One region of the Lysobacter sp. 1R34A genome, then DNA from elsewhere that is predicted to be linked to it. Evidence: riboswitches for the same ligand, from Rfam matches in the RefSeq annotation. Region 1 holds a riboswitch; the other holds the start of a gene.
What was found. A riboswitch is a leader RNA that binds a small molecule or an ion and turns the genes downstream of it on or off. The one in region 1 is predicted to bind cobalamin.
Positions count from the first base shown of each region.

Region 1 (4,205 bases):
CCGGCCGGCGCTCGCGGCGATGGCGCGCGCGGTGCTCGGCGATGCCGGGCCGTTGATGGAGACGCTCGAAACGGTGGCGGGCCATGGCGCCTTGCCGCGTCATGTCGGCATCAGCCTCGCCCTGTCGGCGGACGGTCGGCCGCGCGCGTTGAGTTGCTTCGTCGTGGCCAAGAGCTTGTTCCACCACGACGACGAGGTCGCGGCGATGTTGCGCAGCCTCGCCGACGGCGTGCCGGCGCGGCTTTACGAAGCTCTGGCCTCGGGGCCGGACGACGGGCGCTGGCGCCACGGCATGATCGGCGTGGTCGCCGACATCGCCGGCCGCAGCTGGGTGCAATGCGGGCTGCGGCCGACCTGAACCCGCGCCGTTCTTGGTGCCCAGAAAAAGCAAAGCCCGGCGAGGCCGGGCTTTGCATCGACGCTGGCCGATCCGAAGACCGGTCGGGCGATCAGTCGACCGGGGCGTAGCGCAGGGTCAGGAACCACTCGCGGCCGGGCTGGTTGAAGTACGACGAGGTTTCGTACTCGCGGTCGAATACGTTGGCCACGCGCGCCTGCAGGCTCAGGGCCGGGGTGATCGCGTACTCCGCGCGCAGGTCGAGGGTGCCGTAGCCGCCCAGGCGGGTGCTGTTGGCCACGTCGTCGTAGCGCGAGCCCGAACCGACCGCGGTCGCGCCGAGACGGAACTTGCCGAAGCTGCGATCCAGGTCGATGCGCGCGCTGTGCCTGGCGCGGCGCGGCAGGTCGTTGCCCCGGTAGAAGCCGACCCGGTTCTCGGTGTCGAGGAAGCTCGCGCTCGCCGCCAGGGTCCACTGGGCGAAGGCGGTGTCGATGCCGAGTTCGGCGCCGCGCATGCGCGCGCGGTCGATGTTGTTGGGCAGGTTGATCGACGCGTCGTAGGTGATCAGGTCGTCGGCGCGGGTGTCGAAGCCGTCGATACGGGCGTTGAAACGCTCGCCGCGGTAGGCCAAGCCGAGTTCCCAGGTCTTGGACTCTTCCGGACGCAGGCCCGCGTTGCCGAAGAACGGGTAATACAGCTCGTTGAAGGTCGGCGCCTTGAACGCGGTGCCGTAGCCGACGGTGACGCGCCAGCGCTCGGCGAAGCTCAGGCCCCAGGCTGCGCCGCCGGTGGTGTGGCCGCCGAACTGCTCGTTGTCGTCGCGGCGCAGGCTGGCCTCGAACGACTGCGCGCCGAAGCGGCCCTGGTACTGGACGAAGCCGGCCTTGTTGTCGCGCTCGCTTTCGTCGTACACGGTGTCGCTGTCGACGCGGTCGCGCAGCCAATCGAAACCGGCGGTCAACACGTGGCCGTCGAAGAGGTTGAAATCGGCCTGCAGGCTGGCGCTGTCGCGGTCGGTCTTGAAGAACCCCATCGGCACCTCGCCGAGGAAATTGTCCGAGCTGTCGACGTTGCGGCCGGCCAGCAACTGCAGGTGGACCGTTTCCGACGGGCGCCACTGCAGCTTGCCGCCGATCACCTGCTGCACGGTCTCGGAGCGGTTGACGAAGCTGCCGTCGTAATCGTTCTCGCCTTCGGCGCGCAGCGCCTGGCCTTCCAGGCTCCACCGCTCGTTGAACTCGAGGCCGCCGCGCAAGGACAGGGCGTGGCTTTCGTAGCCGTCGCGGTCGGGCTCGTCGGTGAAGCAGCCGGCGAACACCGGGAAGCCGGCGCCGCGGCAGGCATTGATGCCCTGGGTCTTGCGGAAGCTGTAGTCGGCGCCGAACCAGCCGCGGTCGCTGCGGCCGCCGAAGCCGGTGCCGAATTCGAGGCTGTCGTTGCTGCCGCCGCCGAAGCGCACGCGCGGCGCGAAGCCCTGCTTCTCGCGGCGGGTGAACACCTGGATCACGCCGCCGATGGCGTCGGCGCCGTACAGGCTCGAGCGCGGGCCGCGCACGATTTCGATCCGGTCGATCAGTTCCAGCGGCAGGTCCTGCAGCGCAGTCAGGCCCGAAGTCGGCGAGCCGACGCGGATGCCGTCGACCAGCACGAGTACATGATCGGACTCGCTGCCGCGCAGGAACAGGGTGGTGAGCTTGCCGGCGCCGCCCTGGTTGGACAGGGTGATGCCGGCGCGGCCGCGCAGCAGGTCGTTGAGGTCGCGCGCCTGGCTGCGCTCGATGGTCTCGCGGTCGAGCACTTCGACCGGGGTCAAGGCGTCGTTGACGCTGACTGCGGTGCGGTTGGCGGTGACGACCACTTCGTCGAGGTCGGTGGCTGCGCCGGCCGGAGCGGCGAGCGCGGCGGCGGGCAGCGCTAGCGCAGCGGCGATGGCGAAGGACAGCTTCAGTGCGCGCGTGGCGTGCAGGGCATGGGGGGTGCGGGCGGACATGGGGACAGCTCCAGCGCGCGCGCCAGGGGCGCGCGACGACGACGGCGGAAGGCGGTTGCGAGGAGGCAGCGGGCCGTGGAGACAGCCGGATAGCAGCCGCCGCGACGCCCTCCGCATCGCAACCTGTGGCGCCTCGAGGCCGGTCTCCGGACTCGCAAGCGGAGCGGCGCAGGGCCGGACTCCCGATGGCGGCGCCTTCCCGTGCCGAGCACAGTGGCGGTGGCCGCGATCTGTCTTGCTTACCGTTGCGGGGGCAGTGCCGGACTGGCGCCGATCCTCCCGCAGGAGAGGGCGCGTCACCGGCTTCCCGTTTCAACCCGTCGATCAAGCCAGCCGACGGGTCACCTCGAAGCGGTGCGCAGTCTACGCCAAGCCGGCGTCCGGGCCAAAACGCCGGGGCGGGCGGGGCGTCCGGGAGCGGCGGCGACGGGCTCAGTCGCGCCCGTCGTCCTCGTCGCGGCCGCCGGGGCGGTCGTCGTCGCCTTCGTTGTCCCGGCTGTCGCGGTCGTCGCCATCGCCGAGGCGGGCGCCGCCTTCGAACGGGTCGTAGCGTTCTTCGGCATGCATCGTGGTGTGCACCGGCGCGGCGGCCGGCTTGTTGCGCGGCGGCGGCAGCAGCGCGGTCGCCGCTTCGGCGGCCTGGATCAGCTCCTGCCGGCGCGCATCGCTGATCTCCTGCCAATGGCAGTCGAGCAACGCGCCTTCGATCGCGTACAACAGGTTGAGGGTCGGCTTGAAGCCGGCGCGCTTGACCCGCATGAAGGCCTCGACCGTGCCGATCGCCGAGATGTCCTCGTGGGTGCGCAGGCCGACCTGGCGCAGCCAGGCCGCGCTCTTGGGGCCGATGTTGCGCATCTTGGCCGCGGTCATGCCAGCGCCTCCACGTACACGCGCGCCAGCGCTTCCAGGCCGGCCTGGTCGTCAGCATCGAAACGGTCCGGGATCGGGCTGTCGAGATCGAACACGCCGATCAGGGCATCGCCATGCACCAGCGGCACCACCACTTCCGAACGCGAGGCCGCATCGCAGGCGATGTGGCCCGGGAAGGCGTGCACGTCGGCGACGCGCTGGGTCCGGCGGCTCGAGGCGGCCGCGCCGCACACGCCCTTGTCAAGCGGAATGCGCACGCAGGCCGGCAGGCCCTGGAACGGGCCGACCACGAGTTCTTCGCCGTCGTAGAAATAGAAGCCGACCCAGTTGAGGTCCGGCAGGGCATGGCTGACCAGCGCCGACAGGTTGGCGGCGTTGGCGATGCGGTCGCGTTCGCCGTCGAGCAGGCCGCGCGCCTGGGCGACGAGCTGCGCGTATTGCTCGGGCTTGTCGCCCGAAAGTGCGGAGGTTGTGAACATCATCGGAGTGTAACAGCGGCGTCCGCCGCCACTACCATGGCGGACTCCAGGCCCCAGGAAAAAGCGCGAGATGAGTCACACCCAGCCCCCGGTGCAGGCCGCCTCCCGACCAACGGACGCAACCGCGCTCGCGCGGTTCGCTCGCGGCGTATTCGTCACCGGCACCGACACCGGCATCGGCAAGTCGGTGGCCAGCGCGAGCCTGCTGCACGCCTTGCGCGCGCGCGGCCTGCGCGCGGTCGGCATGAAACCGGTGGCGAGCGGTTGCGAACGCACGCCGGAAGGCTGGCGCAACGAGGACGCCCTGCTGCTGCAAGCGGCCAGCGCGCCGACGCCGCCCTACGACGACGTCAATCCCTACGCCTTGCCGCAGCCGCTGGCGCCCGAGCTCGCCGCCGCGCAGGCCGGCGTCGAGATCGCGCTGGCGGCCATCCTCGCCGCGCATGCGCGCTTGTCGGCGCAGTCGGACACGGTGGTGGTCGAAGGCGTCGGCGGCTGGGCCGCGCCGGTCAGCGTCACGCTCGAC
Region 1 covers NZ_JBPKJP010000109.1:5,962-10,166, reverse strand. Annotated here, with positions in the region: gene ACSAMQ_RS17785 (hypothetical protein) at 1-358, shown strand, start outside; gene btuB (TonB-dependent vitamin B12 receptor) at 450-2,330, opposite strand; cobalamin riboswitch at 2,451-2,694, opposite strand; gene ACSAMQ_RS17775 (TfoX/Sxy family protein) at 2,763-3,200, opposite strand; gene ACSAMQ_RS17770 (GAF domain-containing protein) at 3,197-3,679, opposite strand; gene bioD (dethiobiotin synthase) at 3,750-4,205, shown strand, end outside.

Region 2 (4,205 bases), on a different contig from region 1:
CGCAGTAGTGGTCGAAGAAATTCAGGCCGCGCCCGGTGATCGCGAAATAGTCGATGGCGACCGCGGCGAGCAGGAACGCCGCAAAGCCCAGGTGGCGGCGCAAATACAGGCCGCCGAGAAAGAACACCGCCATCGAGGCGTCGGGCAGATGCAGCAGGTCGCCGAAGTGATGGAAGCGCGTGGCGATCATCGCCATCAGCAGCACGCAGGACACGCTCAATTGGATAGGGCCGGGCAAGTTTTTCATCGCGACTCTCGATAGGCGCCGGCAACCCGGGGGCCGCCGGCAAAGCCCGCGACGCGGGCCGAGGCTGCTGATCCGTCAGCGGGAAGGCCGGTAACGCAGGGTCAACAGATAATTGCGCCCGGGCTGGTTGTAGAACGCGGCGGTTTCGTACCGCCGGTCGAACACGTTGTTCGCGGCCAGTTGCAGGTTCCAGGCCGGGTTGAAGGCGTAGCCCAGGCGCAGATCGGCGAGCGCGTAGCCGGCGAGGCGGCGGGTATTGGCCAGGTCATCGTAGCGATCGCCCGCGGCGTAGATGCTGGCGCCGAACGACCAGGCGCCGTCGCCGACCGCGAAGCGGCGGTCGGCATCGATGCGAGCGCTCTGCCGCGCGCGACGCGGCAGCAGCTTGTCGCGGCTGGCGCCGCGGCTGTCGTTGCGCGGGTCCAGCCAGGTCGCGCTGGCGCGCAGATCCCAGTCGGCCAAGCGGGTGTCGAATGCCGCTTCCAGGCCGCGGATGCGTGCACGGTCGACGTTGCCGGGCAAGCCAGTCGAAGCGTCGTACGCGATCAGCTCGTCGATGTCGCTCTCGTAGGCGTTGAGCGACCACACGTGCTGGCGGCGCGCGCCGTGGGTGCCGCGCAGGCCGATCTCGACGCTGCGCGAAGTCTCCGGCGCCAGGCCGGCATTGCCGTAGCCGGGGTAGTACAACTCGTTGAAGGTCGGCGCCTTGAACGCGGTGCCGTAGCTCGCGGTCAAACGCAGCGCCTCGCTGAGATTCCAGCCCCACAACAGGCTGCCGGTGGACTCGCCGCCGAACTGGCTGTCGTCGTCGCGGCGCAGGCTGGCCTGCAGCGCATGCGCACCGAAACTCTGCTGCCACTGGCCGAAGGCGCCGCGCAGGATGCGGGCGCCGCGGGCATATCGGGTGTTGCTGTCGATGCGGTCGCGCTGCCAGTCGAAGCCGAGCGTGAGCAGGCCGCTGCCGATGCCGATATCGCCCTGCACCGAGCCGAGCTGGCGGCGGGTCTCGAAAGTGCTGGAGTACTTGCCGTTCTTGTAGGTGTCGCTGAGGTCTTCGCTGCGTCCGGCGCTGGCGCTGAGGTTGAAGCGGTCGCTGGGCCGGTAGCGCAACCTGGCGCCGGCGACCTGCTGCACGCCGTCGGCCTCGTTGTTCTGGCTGCCGTCGTACTGGTTATGGTTTTCGGCGCGCAGCAGCCGCGCTTCGGCGTCCCACTGCTCGTTGAAGCGATAGCCGCCCTGCAAGGTCAGCGAATCGCTGCGATAGCCGTCGCGGTCCGGCGAGTTCGTGAAACATCCGGCGCCGCCCGGTGAGGGTTTGCCGCGGCAGGCGTTGATGCCGTCGGTATCTTCATGGGCGGCATGGATCGAGTACCAGCCGCGCTCGCCCTTGCCGGCGACGCCTGCGCTGCCGCGGTGGGTGGCGTAACTGCCGATCGAGGCGCTGAAGCTCGGCACGAACGCGCCCTGCGGGCGCCGGGTGAAGATCTGGATGACGCCGCCGATGGCCTCGGAACCGTACAGGCTGGAGAACGGGCCGCGCACGATCTCGACCCGCTCGATCTGCTCGACCGGAATGTCCTGCAGCGAGGCGCCGCCGCTGGTCGCCGAACCGGTCTTGACGCCGTCGATCAGCACCAGCACGTGGTCGGATTCGCTGCCGCGCAGGAACAACGATGTCGCCTTGCCGGGGCCGCCGTTGTTCGCGAAGGATGCGCCCGGCGTGCCGCGCAACAGCTCCGGCAACGACCCCGGCTGCAGGCGTTCGATCTGGGCGCGGTCGATCACGGTCACCGCGGCGAGCGTGGCGTCCTGGGTCTGGGCGGTGCGGGTCGCGGTGACCACGACCTGGTCGAGATCGATCGCGGGCGCGGCCGGCGCCGAAGCGGCGAATGCGCAACCGGCGAGCACGAAAGCGCTGCGCGCAGGAAAGCGCGCAGGGCGCGGGGATACGGAAAAACGGAACGTCACGGTCGGCTCTCCATGGCCGCGCCTCACCCGCGCGGTCTAGATCAGGTCGTGACAGGCAGACGGCAGAACGGAGACGGCGCGCGCGCCGATGCCCCGGACGCGGCCCTCCGCCTGTCGGTTCGCGCTCCGGGCCGGTCTCCGGGCTTGCGAGCGGAGTCGGCCCGAGATCGGACCGGTCTCCCGTACCGCGCCTTCCCGTGTCGGAACACAGTGGCGTCGTGCGGTACGTGTACTCGCTTACCGTTGCGGGGGCAGCTCCGGATTGACCGTCCTGGCGAACGCCAGAAGCGGGGACCGGATTCCCGTTTCAATCGCCGACCGTGTCGGCGATCACCTTGAGCGCGCGCATCTTAGCAGTGATGCACGGCGGGGACGCCACCGGGTTGGGTGCGGGCGCGGGGAGTCGCGGTGTCGCGGCCAACGCTCCGCGTGGCGCCCGGCCCCGCAGCGTCATCCCCGCGAAGGCAGGGATCCACAGCTCCACCGCGGCGTCAATCCGGAGTCTGCGATAGCCGCCTTCGCGGAATGACGCAGGCGAGGCCAGCAAACCCGTTCCGCGCCCAGCGCAGCCGCCGCCGGCCTCCCGGCCCCTTCAAATAGTGTGCCTTACCACCTTTCTACTACTTGCGTTAGGCAAGATTTGGCCGCTTTATTGACCGGTTGTTAGGTTCGTGTTAAATCCGGATGACATCGCTGTCATCCCCACCAAGGAGTCGTCATGCCCGTCCGCCGCACCTTCGCCGGTTTACGTCACCCTCTGGCCCTCGGCCTCCTGGTAGCGCTCGCCGCGCCGGTCCACGCGCAGGACGCGCCGCAAAGCGACCCCAAGACCCTGGACCAGGTCATCGTCACCGGCACCCGCGTCTCCGACCGCACCGTCGCCGAGTCCACCGCGCCGATCGACATCATCACCCCGGAAACCCTGGAAGCCACCGGCACCGTCGAGCTGGCCACCGCGCTCTCGCGCGCCCTGCCCTCGCTGAACTTCCCGCGCCCGGCCATCACCGACGGCACCGACGCGGTGCGTCCGGCGCAGTTGCGCGGCCTCGCCCCCGACCAGGTGCTGGTGCTGGTCAACGGCAAGCGCCGCCACACCACCGCACTGATCAACCTCAACGGCAGCCAGGGACGCGGCTCCTCGCCGGTCGATTTAAACGCGATTCCGATCGCCGCGATCGAACGGGTCGAAGTGCTGCGCGACGGCGCCTCGGCCCAGTACGGTTCCGACGCGATCGCCGGCGTCATCAACGTCGTGCTCAAGGGCAGCGGCACCGGCGGCAGCATCGCCGCGCGCTACGGCCAGTACAGCGCCGGCGACGGCAAGCAGTACCAGTTGTCCGGCGACACCGGCATCAAGCTCGGCGAAAACGGCTGGCTGCACCTGGCCGCGCAGGCCGGGCATCAGGATCAGACCAATCGCGCACGCCCGTTCCAGGGCCGCGTCGAACAGCGCTACGGCGATCCCGAAATCGACCAGGGCGCGTTCTCCTACAACGGCGAGTACAGCCCGACCGAATACCTGAGCTTCTATTCGTTCGGCAGCTACAGCGAACGCGACGTGCTGTCGAACGGCTACTTCCGTTTCGCCGGCGACCCGCGCAACATCCCGTCGATCTATCCGAACGGCTTCCTGCCGCAGATCCACAACGTCAGCAAGGACCGCGCCGCGGTGTTCGGCCTGCGCAGCGAAACCGCCGGCGGCACCCAGATCGACCTGAGCTACAACTACGGCCACAACGGCCTGACCTTCGACATCGAGAACACGCTCAACCGCAGCCTCGGCCCGACCTCGCCGACGCAGTTCTACGCCGGCGCGCTGGAAGTCACCCAGCACGTGCTCAACCTGGACTTCACCAAGTCGGTCGACTTCGGCTGGCAGTACCCGGTGACCTTCGCCTGGGGCGCGGAATGGCGCGGCGAAGAGTTCTCCGAACGCGCCGGCGAGCCGCTGTCCTACGCCAACGGCGGCATCGCCGCGCCGAACGGCCAG
Region 2 covers NZ_JBPKJP010000002.1:66,396-70,600, reverse strand. Annotated here, with positions in the region: gene ACSAMQ_RS01470 (hypothetical protein) at 1-247, opposite strand, end outside; gene btuB (TonB-dependent vitamin B12 receptor) at 323-2,215, opposite strand; cobalamin riboswitch at 2,328-2,568, opposite strand; gene ACSAMQ_RS01460 (TonB-dependent receptor plug domain-containing protein) at 2,934-4,205, shown strand, end outside.
Region 2: it holds a riboswitch for cobalamin, as region 1 does, so the genes downstream of both, btuB (TonB-dependent vitamin B12 receptor) here and btuB (TonB-dependent vitamin B12 receptor) in region 1, are expected to answer to the same signal.